3 regions of the Brevibacillus sp. JB24b genome follow, and region 1 is predicted to be linked to each of the others. Evidence: predicted binding sites of a transcription regulator. Region 1 holds the regulator's gene; each other region holds the start of a gene.
What was found. Region 1 encodes Rex, which represses fermentation and respiration genes when NADH is low (regulators of the CRP and FNR family bind a similar motif). Its sites were predicted from a motif close to TTGTGAAATATTTCACAA; they were not measured.

Region 1 (4,994 bases):
TTTGAACAAAGCATTGAAAGCCAAGAAGGGGCAACACAAGACATACAGCTAGCCAAAGCGCAGGTTTTAACATGGCTTACTGAAACAACTACAGGTGATGTAGAAGAGCTTAGTCTAAGTCCTAGTGGACAGTCATTTTGGCAATCAGTCAAGAGTGACACAGCCTCCTGTCTAAATCGGGAGTGTCCGTGGTTTAGCCGTTGCTTTTACTTTCAGGCGAAACAACAAGCAAAAGAAGCTGATGTGATTATTGTTAACCATGCTTTATTAATTGGTGATCTTGATAAAGAGAACGGTGTACTGCCATCCTTTGAGGTTGCGATTATTGATGAAGCCCATCAACTTGATGAAGTAGCAAGTCAACATTTTGGAACGCAGTTCTCCAGTATAGAATTGTTTCAATTGGTAGAGCAGCTTGGTACTGAAGGGGAAAAGCAGATGCTACTCCTGTTAGCCAATGAATTGAAGGTGTGGCAACCGGCTGAAAAGGCAAGAATAGAACAGCATCTACAACAAGTAAAGATCGAGCAGCAAATGCTAAAAGAGGCGGTTACGAACTGGCTACAACTCTTTTATCATTGGGGAACTGAACGAAGTATGGATACAGGGGAATCACAAAGAGCCACACTTCGATATAAAACAGAAGACTTTAAGAAAAAATATAAAAAGCTTGGAAAATCCAGCAATCTAATTTTACAGAAGTTAGGAAATGTAGCTAAGGAAGTCGAACAGTTACTGAACATTTTGTTGCAGTATAAGGCAGAAATTCCATATTCCTTACAGCGTTTGCAAACGGATGTTACTGGTTTAGTAGAGGAAATCGGCCAAGTGGCTGTGAAACTTCATTTTTTGTTAGTAGAAGAACAGGATGGGCACGTAAGCTGGATGGAAATAGAGACAAGAACGTCTCGCAAACAACTCTTTTTCTTTAAAACACCGCTAGATATAGCAGATACCTTGCGCACGACTTTATTAGAACCAAAACGAAGTATCATTATGACCTCTGCTACACTAACCGTAAAGAATAGGTTTACCTACTTTATGGAGAGAATGGGTTTTACAAATTTACCTGAAGAACGAGTTGAAATGCTCTCACTTCCATCCCCTTTTGACTATGGTCAACAAGGACTCATAGTAATTCCTTCTGATTTCCCTTCTGTAACAAAGGAAGGAGAACACCGTTTTGTAGAAGCCGTCATTGCTGGCTGTGTTGATGCTGTTCGAGCAAGTGAGGGTCGGACGATGATCCTATTTACCTCATATAGTATGCTTAGAGCTGTTTATGAAGGAATGAAGAGCTTATTAGAAGGGGAAGAGTTTGAACTATTAGGTCATGGCGTTGATTCAAGTAATAGAAGTAAGCTGGTACGTCGCTTTCAAACAGGGACAAAAACAGTACTTTTGGGAACGAATAGTTTCTGGGAGGGTGTAGATTTACCTGGGAATGTACTGAGTTGCCTTATCATTGTTCGTCTCCCTTTTCAACCTCCTAATCACCCACTATTGGAAGGACGTTCGGAAAGACTGAAGGCAGAGAAAAAGAATCCTTTTATGACGCTTTCCTTGCCCCATGCTGTTATTCGTTTTAAGCAGGGAGTAGGTCGATTAATACGTCAACAAACAGATCGCGGTGTTGTTATTGTATTTGATACGCGAATTATAGAATCTAAATATGGCCGGATGTTCTTGCAATCTTTGCCTCCATATCAGGTAGAGACAGGTCCATGGACTACGTTACGTGAGCGTATAGCTCCATTTTTACAATAAAACAATGTTAAGCTCGTTATGAATTGATCTACGCTATATAGTAGGAGGGAGGCAGCTCCATGACTACAATCCGATATTACCTATTGCTAGTTACTTGTATAGGCATGATGATCCTTGGATTATCCCAAACAGTTGAAGCAAGTCGACCTATTGCGATTACACATCAGCTACAGCACATCGAGGATCCTGATGCTGTTGAACAGGAGGAAGATTTTGTTGGACTTACCACGACTTTTTTCTCCTTACCAGAAGGGGAGAGTACGCTCATTCGATTTCCAACGGGAAAAACCATGCTAGTTGACACTGGTAGCGAAAAGGATACCGAAAAACTGGTTTCCTTGCTACTTGAACGTCATGTTACAAAAGTGGATTACCTGTTATTGACAAACGATTTACCTACTCATATTGGTGGCTATGATAAGTTAGCGGAGAAAATTCAATTTGATAAGATTTACATGCCGAAATTGACAGCCTTCGCAATTCACAGTAATATCCATATATCTAGGGAAAAGCAAGTTGTGTATGTAAAGGAAAAGGATCAATTACTAGAGGGAAAAGATGTGGAGATCACATTTTTACATCCCAGCGAGAACCTGTTTTTATCACCACAGGATAATTCGCTTGTGTTTTGTCTGACCCAAGGAAAACTCCAATTTTTGTTCACCAGTGCCATTAATGAAAAAGCAGAGGAGCGGTTGCTTGTAAAATATCCTTCTCTATTGCCTGCTGAGATCATAAAGGTTGCGGCACAGGGTAGCAATCAAGCCTCTATTCAAGCCTTTTTAACGAAGGTGGATCCTCAGATTGCCGTTGTGCAAACCGGCATTCCTCGGGAGCAGTGGAAAGACTCCATGCGTGAAGTGGTGGAGCGTTTGGAGGAATCATGGGCAGATACGTATGTCACTAGCCGGGATGGATCAATTACCATTCTCTCTAATGGACAAGATTATAAGGTTTTAAAGGCAGTCAAGACCTCTATACATGATAGACAACGAAGTTAGGAGTGCAATTTATGGGGAAAGTACCAAAAATTTCTGAAGCGGTCGTTCGCCGTCTGCCGATCTATTTGCGATATTTAACAAATCTACAGGAGTTACAAGTAAAAACGGTTTCTTCCCAACAGATGGGCAAAACAATGGATATTAACCCAGCCCAAATTCGAAAGGACCTATCTGCATTTGGTGACTTTGGAAAAAAAGGTATTGGCTATGACGTAGATTACTTGATTGAAAAGATTCGTCATATCTTAAAATTGGACCAAGTGATTCATGTAGCATTGGTGGGAGCCGGTAATTTAGGCCAAGCGATTTCAAATTACAATGTCTATTTAAAAGATAATATGAAAATTGTTTCCATTTTTGATGCGGACCCACAGAAAATAGGCAAAGATTTAGGTGGATTGGTCATTGAACCGATTGATCAAATGGAAGAAATTATTAAAGAAAAACAAATTCGTATGGCGATTATTACGACGCCTGCTTCCGCAGCACAAGAGGTGGCAAATAAACTGATTGAAGCTGGAATAGAAGCGATCCTAAATTTTGCACCAACAACGATTCGAACTGAAAAAGAAGTGAAAATTGATCATAACGATTTGACTTCCAGCTTACAAAGTTTAGCCTATTATTTAAATTAAGGAATCAAAAACAGAAAAAGAGGAGAGTGTCTACGTTGATGAAAATCATTACCAATGCAACCGTAATTACTGTTAATGAACAAAATGAGGTTATTTATAATGGAGCGGTTGGCTTTGACGGGGGAAAAATTACATATGTAGGTAAAACACCTGAAGATTTATCAGCATATGACGAGATCATTGATGGAACAAATAAATATGTAATGCCAGGATTAATTAATACACATGGTCACGTAGGCATGTCCCTACTACGTGGATTTGCGGATGACCTACCTTTGAAACAATGGCTGGAAGATAAAATGTGGCCAATGGAAGGTCAATTTACAGCAGAGCATGTGAAATGGGGTACAGCTATTTCTATTATCGAAATGATCCGTACGGGTACAACTACCTTTGTAGACATGTATGATCATATGGATACAGTAGCTCAAGAGGTGGAAGCATCTGGGATGCGTGGCGTACTTTGCCGTGGAGTGATTGGGTTTTGCTCAGAAGAAGAACGTCAACAGAAATTACAAGAAGCAGCATCATTCGCATCACGTTGGAACGGTGCAGCTAACGGTCGTATCCATACAATGATGTCACCGCATGCTCCTTATACGTGCTCTCCTGAGTATATCCAGCAAATCCTTGAGAAGGCTATTGAATTAAACGTACCATTACATATTCATATGTCTGAATCAAAAGCAGAAGTGGAACAAAACGTTCAGGATTATGGTGTACGACCAGTTGCTCACCTAGAGAATCTAGGTGTATTTAATCACCCAACATTAGTTGCTCATGCGGTTCACTTAACAGATGAAGAGATTGATACGTTGGCTAAATATGATGTTAAAGTAGCTCATAATCCAATTAGTAACTTAAAATTGGCTAGTGGTGTAGCTAGGGTTCCTGAGATGCTTGCAAAAGGTGTATGTGTAAGTTTAGCAACTGATAGTTCAGCAAGTAACAATAACTTGAACCTATTTGAAGAGCTAAAATTAGCAGCTATCCTTCATAAAGGTGTATCCTATGATCCTGAAGTGGTACCAGCAGAAGAAGCACTTCGTATGGCAACTCGTTATGCGGCAGATGCGGTGTTCCAAAAAGATAGCTTAGGATCTTTAGAAGTGGGTAAAAAAGCAGATATGATCATGCTAAATGCGGCTCAAGCGCATTTCCAACCGGCGAATGACCCTATTTCCCATGTTGTTTATGCGGCAAATGGCTATGATGTAACAGATACAATTGTTGATGGGCATTTCTTGATGAAAGATAAAGAGTTAATCACAATGGATGAACAAAAAGCAATCACCGAAGTGAACCGTGTGTTTGCATTATTAAAGCAATAAGATAAAAAAGGACGCTCATTCATATGACAAAGGCTCCTGCCAAGAGCTTCAGGCGGCAGGAGAGAGTAGTGTAGGTGTGTAGATAGAGAAAAAAATTTAGTCCGTCCGTTGCATCTCTGTTTGCCACAAATCTGTAAGTGAGGTATGGCGAACAGAGAGAGTAGCGGTAGGTGGCAAGGTACGAAGCGGTGAGGCCAGACCTACCCAGGATTCATATAAATCATGTTGTTCCCAACCCTGTTTAGGTAAGGAAGGGCTCC
Region 2 (4,994 bases), 960 kb from region 1:
TCAGAGATGATATCCCAAAGTGCTTTTGTATTAGCTGTAGCACCGGCCAAGAATTTATCATCGCCATGATATGGAGTGATGTTTTCTTCAATGAAGTCACGAGTATCAATCGTTTTTGTCCATTTCCCTGGCTTAAAACCTCTCCATGCGTGTTCGAATGTCTGTAGGTCTTTTTCTTGAATCGCCATCTTACATACCTCCTCAAGTATTGGCTCGTTGTTCTGTACTCGGCAGCACAACTCTTTACATGAGGTGTCTCTGCCTGTAACGAAGGCCATTCTATATTGTTAAAAAGCTATTGAAGGATCTGTTGCGTAAGAGAGCTTGTTTGGATTCTGAACAGCTGCTCTTTACAACTTCATCATACAAGAGAGATTGTATGATGGTGTGTGAAAAAGATCACATATGCACCTATTTTGTGATATGGTTCACAAATTTGTTTCATTTATCTACTAAAACTGTTTTAATACCAAAAAGCATTGATATATAACACATTTCAGACCATCAAAAAAGAAAAATGATACAGGTTATATCCCTGTATCATTCATTTCTTCCTTACTCCATATTCACGGTAACAATATCCCCTATCACCTGTAATTGATAGATTTTTACTTGGCCTGTGTCCGGTTCCTGAACCTGACCGCTTTCTAAGCAAATCTTCCAATCGTAGAGAGGATCATACACATATTTACCAGAGACAATTCCTTCCGATATAGGACCTCCTCGATACGGACTTTTATCTTCGAGCGCATACATACTCCCATCTGATAATCGAAAAACGCAGATTCGTTCCTCTCCTACCTGTACCACTCTTCCCAGTTGAACAGGGAACTCTTCCACTTGTCCAATGGTTATTGTTTTAGTGAACTCCCCCATGCTGTTTTACCCCTTTTCGCTTGACATTGGTCCGTTTCGCATCTCTGTACTATGACAGACTTTCTACCTTAATTGGTTCAAACAGCTGTGTTCTTGTTTCTTGATCTTGCAGTACTTTTTTCCATGGGTCTTGGACTTGACCAAGTGCCAATTCGATACGAGCAAAAAGCTCCTGGCGATTCTTCACATCTTCGACCACATTTTTAGTGATATCTTCTAGCCCCATTCGCTCAACCCACTCAGAAGTACGTTCTAAATACTTTCCTGTTTCACGATAGTACTGGATAACTGCGCCGCAAATCTCAACTAGCTCCTCATCATTTTTTACTTTGCACAATAAGTCTGCGACACGTGCCTTTATACCACCATTACCGCCAACATAGATTTCCCATCCGCCATCGTTACCTACAATCCCGATATCTTTCGTGCAGGACTCGGCACAGTTACGCGGACAACCATTTACCGCCATTTTAAATTTAGCTGGCATATCGAGACGCTCGAATTTTTTTTCCAAAGCAATCCCCATACCAATCGAATCAACTGTCCCAAATCGACAGAAACGAGAACCAACGCAGGTTTTTACTGTACGCAAAGCTTTGGCAAAGGCATAACCGGATGGCATATCAAGCTCTGCCCAGACTTTTGGCAGGTCTTCCTTCTGTACACCTACCAAATCGATCCGCTGCCCACCTGTCATTTTCACCATTTTCACATCATATTTCACAGCAACATCAGCGATTTTCTTTAAATCTTCTGCTGTTGTTACTCCACCGTACATACGTGGTACCACCGTATAAGTACCGTCTTTATTAATGTTAGCGTTCAAACGTTCATTCACAAAACGAGAAGCCTTTTCATCCTGATACGTTGTTGGATGAATCATTCCCAAGTAATAGTTCAATGCAGGACGACATTTGGAGCAGCCTTCTGGGTTTTTCCATGCTAATACATGCATCACTTCTTTAATCGTAGTTAGACCCATCTCTTGTATCTGTGCTACGATTTCATCACGGCTCAACGTGGTACATCCACAGATGCCTTGTTTGTTCGCATTGACATCAAAATGATCACCGAGTACATACTGTAGCACTTGTTCCACCATTGGCTTACATCCCCCACAGGATCGTGCTGCACCTGTGCAAGCTTTTATTTCATCAACCGTTGAGCAACCTTGTTCCTTTATCGCTGTCACAATACTGCCTTTCGTTACTCCGTTACATCCACAGATAATCTCTTCGTCAGACATTTCCGCTACTAAAGCTGCTTGGTTGCCCCCACCACAACATGTTCCTGAGCCCATTATGGAAGCGTACACCTCGTCAGTCATTTCTGTTTGAGTGTTGACCAGCTTTTGTAAGCGAACGGATTCACTCACATCGCCGAATAGAATCCCTCCAACGATTTTGTTATCTCGAATCAAGATCTTCTTATAGATTTTCTTCCAATCATCCTGCATACGTACGATGGTCATATCTGCTTGATCCTGAAATTCACCTGCTGAAAATACGTCTACGCCAGAAATTTTTAATTTAGTGGATACGACTGAGCCTTCATAGCCTTTCGTCTCAATCTCACATAAATGCTTAGCTAAAATAGCCCCCTGCTCAAATAACGGAGCTACCAATCCATAACAAAGTCCTCGATGCTGACTACATTCCCCAACAGCATACACATCTGGTGCAGACGTTTGTAGCAGGTCATTTACAACAATCCCTCGTGCTACCTCAATATTACTTGCTTTGGCCACGCTGGTATTCGGCACTATTCCTACGGCCATCACAACAAAATCTGCCTCCAGTATGCTTCCATCGGAAAAACGTAGTCCCGTAACACGTTCATCCCCAAGTAGCTCTACGGTTTGTTTTCCCATCGCAAATTGGATGCCCTGACGCTCTAGTTCTTCTTTTAGCATGTTTGCTGCTATGTCATCCAATTGACGTTCCATCAAAACATTACCTAAGTGAACAACCGTTGCTTCCATACCTAAATGAACCAAGCCCTTAGCAGCTTCCAATCCCAACAATCCGCCACCAATTACGGCAGCTTTTTTACAGGTCTTAGCCGCTTCCATCATTTGATTACAATCATGAATGTCTCTAAAGCCAATTACTCCTTGTTTATCCGCACCAGGTACTGGTAAAACAAATGCTTGAGAGCCAGTAGCAATAATTGCTTTATCGTAAGAATATACCGATCCATTATCCGTATACACCTTTTTAGCTTCGGTATCAATCCGAGTCACCGCTGTACCCGTCTGTAGTTCAATCTGATTTTCTTTATACCAGCTATAGTTGTTTAACACGATATCATCAATCGTTTTACTACCTTCCAGCACATAAGATAGCATAATGCGGTTGTAGTTAGGATGAGGTTCGTTTCCTATAATCGTGATGTGATACCTCTCTTTGTTGTGCTTCAAGATTTGTTCAATTACGTTGACACCAGCCATTCCATTTCCAATTAATACGAGACGTTGTTTTTTCATAGACAATCCTCCCAAAATCTTCTATATATGTTTGTGAAATAATGCACAAAAATAACTTTACAAGATTCTACGTGAGTTACGTAGTCTACTTTTTACTCCATTTAAAACGCTGCTATATCAAGGATTTACTAATCCTATTATCTGTGTACAGACCGAGTATAGTATAGAAAAAGACCAGCAGATGTGTGGTAGATCACAGGTAAAACGACAATTTATCTAGCCGATAAAATAAAGCCGATCGACTCCTAACAAGACGATCGGCTTTCCTCTATAACAAAATGTTCAATTCCCTTAAAGCATGGCTAATACCGCCCTCATCCACATGCTTCGTCACATAGTTGGCATGCGGAAATACCTCTGGATGCGCATTTCCCATCGCTACTCCCATCCCTACATAACCGATCATCTCAATGTCATTCTTACCATCACCAAATGCTACAGCTTCAGATTTGTCTACGGTAAGGTGCTGTAGCAAGGCTTCGATGCCTTTTGCCTTGGAGCCATCCTTTGGCATCACATCTAGGGACACGTTATGCCAACGGAAAAAGCGCACATTTGTCAGAGCATCGTCTTGCTCGTAGACCTCCTCTTCTCCTTCTGCGCAATGAAGCCAGCATTGGTAAATCGGCTTGTCACGGAATACCTCTGCATTCATACCAGGTGGTTCAAATAAAATAGAAGAAACAGCACTATTCACCATCTCATTTTCCTCATGTGTCGCATAAAAAGAATCGTCACTTAAATATACGAGTGCATGATTGCGTTCCATTACAAGCTGGTATAGTTTCTCGATACTTTCGACATCAATAGGGGTAGAATAAACCACTTCCCCTTTGTGCTCTACATACGCACCATTAAAGCACACCAGTGTCTCAATTCCTAAATCCTCCGCGAGTTCACGAACATGAAAGGGGGAACGCCCAGTAGCAATAACCGTATGAATCTCGCTATCCTGTAACTGACGAAGGGCTTCTCGAGTATCCTGTGGAATTTGCTTCTGTTCATTTAATAGCGTGCCATCCATATCAAAAAAGATAACCTTATAGGACATACGCTTCTCTCCTTTTCTCTGACTTATCCTTCATTATAGACGAAATATTCCTACGCATTAAGTGAAGTTCTTTGCACGAACCCTAGGCAAGCTGGCATGTTTCCCCCTCTTTGTAACATATAGTCTACAGATGGGGTGATCCAAGATGGCTATTCGCATGAGACGACGTCGCATTCGAGCGTCAAAAAAGAAAATTTTCTTTATTGCTTTCATTGTCTTTCTCGCAATAATCATCCAGAGTATCGTTTTAGTGGAGCAAAAAATTAAACCTACCTTATTAGTGATCGCCAAACAAAAATCAGAGCAAATTGCCAAAGAAGCCATTGCAGACGCGGTGACCAAAAAGATTGCTCAAATTGATATGAATACGGCTGAGGTTCTAGACATTGAAAAGGATAAAGATAATAAAATACGTGCTATTAATTTTAATTTTCAAGGGTATTCAAAAATCATGGGGGAAGCCAATCAACGCATTAAAAACAGGCTAAAAGAGTTTGAAAGTGAAAAAATTGTAGCGGGTGTCCCTCTCGGATTAGCCTCAGGTAGCTCCTTTTTGTCCGATACGGGGCCTAAATTACCTGT
Region 3 (4,994 bases), 2.7 Mb from region 1:
GGTGGTGTCTCCTTGTTCGTTGTAGCGTTTGCTGTCTATCCATTTGCAGCAGCTCTTTTTCGGGAGGCGAATATTCCTAAACGCTTGATTCCAGGCACGATAGCTTTAGGAGCGTTTACATTCACGATGGATGCATTGCCCGGTACACCACAGATTCAAAATATTATTCCAACGAATTACTTTGGAACAGATGCCTATGCGGCTCCACTTGTGGGAATTGTGGGAGCCTTCATGATTTTTGTAGGCGGGATGCTTTGGTTGGAAAGACGTCGCAAGCAGGCGGCCATAGCAGGAGAGGGATATGGTGATAATCACAAAAATGAGCCAGAAGCAAAAGAAGCTGAAAAATATCCTCATATTGCCTTGGCCATCTTACCTTTATTGCTTGTACTCCTCACCAATTTTCTATTAAGCAGAGGATTCATTGCAGTTGATAGCTGGTACGACCCAGCTATGCTTCAAGAAAAATTTAAGATTGAGAATGTAAAGACGGTAGCTTCTTCGTGGGCTTTGATCATTGCGTTGCTAGTAGGGGTTATTTCAGCTCTAGCTATAAATGTAAAAGCGGTGCATAGCAAACTGGCAACAGGCCTTACGACAGCAGCAATGGGGGCTTTACTTGCCATCTTTAACACAGCTTCTGAAGTAGGCTTTGGGAACGTGGTAAAAACGTTGCCAGGGTTCAAAATCATTCAAAGCTGGATTTTGGGGGCAAGCGATCATCCATTGGTTTCTGAAGCCTTAGCGGTAAATGTACTGTCTGGAATGACTGGCTCAGCTTCTGGTGGTTTGTCGATTGCCTTGGAAGTAATGGGAAAACAGTACGTAGAGCTAGCAGATGCTGTTGGTATTTCACCTGAGCTACTACATCGGATTGCTTCAATGGCTTCGGGAGGGATGGATACGTTACCTCATAATGGTGCTGTTATTACACTATTGGCTATCACTGGACTTACGCACCGTCAGTCCTACAAGGATATTTTTATCATTACCGTATTGAAGACAGTCACGGTTTTCATACTGGCTTTCGTGGTTTCCATTTTCTAATGGGATGGGTGTTGAAAAAGATAAGGATAAGGCTTTTGCCATGATAATAAGGAATAGGAGAAATGTCTAATGGGGTTATTAGATCAAAGAGTAGCATTAATTACTGGGGCTGCGAGCGGTATTGGTTATGAGATGGCACAGCATTTTGCCAAGGAAGGAGCGATCATCGCCATTGCTGATCTTAATGCGGGAGCGGTTGTGATGTCAGCAGAGAAGCTACGTCAGCAGGGGAATAAGGTGATCGGCTTATGCTGTGATGTTTCAAATGAGGAGCAGGTTGCAGCCAGCGTACAGCGGGTTGTCGAAGAGTACGGCAGATTGGAGATTTTAATTAATAATGCAGGTCTACAGCATGTGTCCCCAATCGAAGAGTTCCCGACAGAACGTTTTGAGCTGTTGTTGAAAGTCATGCTAGTGGGACCCTTTTTAGGCATTAAGCATGCGTTTCCTATAATGAAACAACAGGGATATGGTCGGATTTTAAATATGTCTTCTATAAATGGACTAATCGGATTTGCGGGAAAGGCGGCTTACAACAGTGCCAAGCATGGAGTGATTGGACTGACGAAAGTAGCCGCATTAGAAGGGGCCGTGCATGGGATTACAGTAAATGCGTTGTGTCCCGGCTATGTTGATACTCCATTAGTACAAAATCAGTTGAAGGATTTGGCTGTTACTCGTAATGTACCGTTAGAAAAAGTACTGGAGGAAGTCATTTACCCATTAGTCCCTCAGAAGAGATTGTTGTCCGTAGAGGAAATTGCAGACTATGCTTCTATGCTGGTAAGCGATAGATTAAAGGGAGTAACAGGTATCGCCGCCGCTATTGATGGAGGATATACTGCCCAATAAAAAGCCTTTACCGAAGAATGCAATAGAAAAAGCAGGTAACAAAAGAAGAATCAGAGGATTCCTTTCGCTATTACCTGCTTTTTTATCTATTTTCTTATTGGAAAGAAAATGTAATTTCTTCTAAAGCTTCATTAAAATCAACGGTCATACTTTTATCTTCAATAAACCACATGTCATCTTGCTCAAAAAAGAAGGTGATGCCTTCAGCCGTACTGGAGAGTGCAATTTCATTCGGTTCGGCTTTAGAAATCCCCATGGAATAGCTTTTATGTAGGCTGGTGCCCCCACCGTATCGGACGAAAAAGCGAATGGAATCGCCTGATTTGAAGCCCCAGTCTTTTTTGAACCAAGCAAGTGCTTGTGGTGTAATGGTAATGGACATTGAGAGCCACTCCTTCATCATGTCATCTGGAGATTGGTCGATACAGAAGTATCCTTTTATGTAGCATACCAGATTTTTATTGAAACATGATAGGATATAAGTGTAAAGTCTAAAAAAGTTAGTTAAAAAAATACAGGCAAACGTGTGAGAAACATCACATACATATACGTAGTTATCGAGTAAGATTAGGGTGTACCAAGGAGCTGAATAGAGAAAGATAGCCCCAAGGTGGTTTATAAGGAATTGCTTTTATGCACTACTTAACATCAAATAACAAAAGTTCCTTGTAAACTAGAATGTGAAAAATTTCACTTTCGCTTTATTTTTTAACGTGTAAGTGAAAAAATTCACTAAATCTGTGGATACAATGCTTTCTTATTTAATAAGGAGGAAGAAACCATGAGCAATGAAGTAAAAGTGCAGGAGCAAGCAAAAGAAGAGGCAGTAAAAACAATGATTGATACCTTGGTCGAGAATGGTAACCAAGCATTAAAGGACTTTGCTAATTACGATCAGGAGCAAATAGACAGCATTGTAAAAGCAATGGCGTTAGCTGGGTTAGATAAGCACGTATATCTGGCCAAATTAGCTCATGAAGAAACAGGACGCGGTGTTTTTGAAGACAAGATGATCAAAAACATTTTCTCTACAGAATATATTTATAACAGTATTAAAAAAGATAAAACAGTTGGTCTCATTCGTGAAGATGAGCAAAATGGTATCATCGAAATAGCTGAACCGATTGGCGTAGTAGCAGGGGTTACACCAGTAACAAACCCGACCTCTACCACCATGTTCAAAGCAATCATTTCTATTAAAACAAGAAATCCAATTATCTTCGCCTTCCACCCATCTGCACAGAAGTCTAGTGCAGAAGCAGCGCGTACATTATATGAAGCAGCAATAAAAGCTGGTGCTCCAAAGAATTGTATTCAGTGGATTGATCAACCATCCTTAGAAGCAACGAAACAATTAATGAACCATCCAGGCACAGCTCTCGTATTAGCAACAGGTGGAGCTGGTATGGTGAAATCAGCTTATAGTACAGGTAAACCAGCACTTGGTGTAGGTCCTGGTAACGTACCTTGCTATATTGAGCGAACTGCGGTAATCGAGCGTGCGGTAAATGATTTGATCCTATCTAAAACGTTTGACAATGGTATGATCTGTGCTTCTGAACAAGCTGTAATTGTTGACGCACCAATCTATGAACGAGTTAAACAACTTATGATTTCTAATAACTGTCACTTTTTGACACCTGATGAAAAAGCAAAAGTGGAGAAGCTGGTCATAAATGAAAATACATGCGCAGTAAATGCGGATATCGTGGGAAAACCAGCCGCAGTCATTGCTGAAATGGCCGGTGTACACGTAGATCCTGAAACGAAAATTCTAATCGCAGAACTGACAGGGGTAGGTGCTGATCATCCATTATCCCGTGAAAAATTGAGCCCTGTCCTTGCATGCTACAAAGTGAAAAATGCGGATGAAGGATTCCGCCGTGCAGAAGAAATGCTTGAGTTCGGTGGCCTGGGACATACAGCAGTTATCCATACAGAAGACGATGATCTTATGGAAGCATTTGGAATGAGAATGAAGGCTTGCCGTATCGTAGTTAATGCTCCATCTTCTCAAGGGGCAATCGGAGATATTTACAATGAATTTATTCCTTCTCTAACGCTTGGTTGCGGTTCTTATGGTCGAAACTCTGTATCTACCAACGTAAGTGCTGTGCATATGATCAACGTCAAAAAGGTGGCGAAACGACGCGTGAACATGCAATGGTTTAAGATTCCAGAGAAAATATACTTCGAGAAAAATTCTATTCAATATCTGCAAGACATGCCTGATATCTCTCGTGCTGTAATTGTGACAGACCCAGCTATGGTAAAACTAGGCTATGTAGATAAGGTATTGAGAAATCTGCGCAGTCGTTCTCAATACGTTCATTGTAAAGTGTTTAGCGATGTAGAACCAGATCCATCTGTAACAACCGTACGTAAAGGAACTGAACTAATGGCGGATTTCCGACCTGATGTGATCATTGCATTAGGTGGTGGTTCTGCAATGGACGCTGCGAAAGCTATGTGGTTATTCTATGAATATCCAAATGAAGAATTCCAAAACCTATACCAAAAATTCTTGGATATCCGTAAACGTGTTTATAAATTCCCTAAACTAGGTCGCCTAGCTAAATTCGTAGCCATTCCTACCACTTCTGGTACTGGCTCTGAGGTAACACCTTTTGCGGTAATTACTGACCGAGAGAAAAACATGAAATATCCAATTGCTGACTATGAATTGACTCCTGACGTAGCGATCCTTGATCCGCAATTTGTAATGACTGTGCCAAAAGTAATCACTGCTGATACTGGTATGGACGTCCTGACTCACGCGATGGAAGCTTATGTATCCGTAATGGCGAATGATTTCACAGATGGTCTGGCTCTAAAAGCAATTCAGCTTATCTTTGAATACTTGCCACGTGCCTATAAAGACGGTGGAGACGAGGTCGCCCGTCAAAAAGTCCACAATGCATCTTGCATTGCAGGTATGGCTTTTGCTAACGCATTCCTTGGTATCAACCACAGCTTAGCACACAAATTGGGCGCTGAATTCCATATTGCCCACGGTCGTTCTAATGCGATTCTGATGCCACATGTCATTCGTTTTAATGCGACTGTTCCAAATAAATTCGCATCTTTCCCTCGAT

Region 2: nirB (nitrite reductase large subunit NirB) is a predicted target of Rex. The motif match lies at 3,393-3,410, and genes of this name have one in related genera.
Region 3: adhE (bifunctional acetaldehyde-CoA/alcohol dehydrogenase) is a predicted target of Rex. The motif match lies at 2,578-2,595, and genes of this name have one in related genera.

What each region holds. Positions count from the first base shown of each region.
Region 1 covers NZ_JBNVQV010000001.1:2,111,342-2,116,335, forward strand. Annotated here, with positions in the region: gene dinG (ATP-dependent DNA helicase DinG) at 1-1,767, shown strand, start outside; gene ACQV1I_RS10330 (ComEC/Rec2 family competence protein) at 1,827-2,768, shown strand; gene ACQV1I_RS10335 (redox-sensing transcriptional repressor Rex) at 2,780-3,403, shown strand; gene ACQV1I_RS10340 (amidohydrolase) at 3,442-4,734, shown strand; gene ACQV1I_RS10345 (hypothetical protein) at 4,831-4,994, opposite strand, start outside.
Region 2 covers NZ_JBNVQV010000001.1:1,149,005-1,153,998, reverse strand. Annotated here, with positions in the region: gene pflB (formate C-acetyltransferase) at 1-188, opposite strand, end outside; gene ACQV1I_RS05775 (nitrite reductase (NAD(P)H) small subunit) at 556-876, opposite strand; gene nirB (nitrite reductase large subunit NirB) at 926-3,361, opposite strand; gene ACQV1I_RS05765 (Cof-type HAD-IIB family hydrolase) at 3,630-4,412, opposite strand; gene yunB (sporulation protein YunB) at 4,558-4,994, shown strand, end outside.
Region 3 covers NZ_JBNVQV010000001.1:4,790,449-4,795,442, reverse strand. Annotated here, with positions in the region: gene ACQV1I_RS22450 (GntP family permease) at 1-1,047, shown strand, start outside; gene ACQV1I_RS22445 (3-hydroxybutyrate dehydrogenase) at 1,117-1,899, shown strand; gene ACQV1I_RS22440 (HesB/YadR/YfhF family protein) at 1,994-2,281, opposite strand; gene adhE (bifunctional acetaldehyde-CoA/alcohol dehydrogenase) at 2,681-4,994, shown strand, end outside.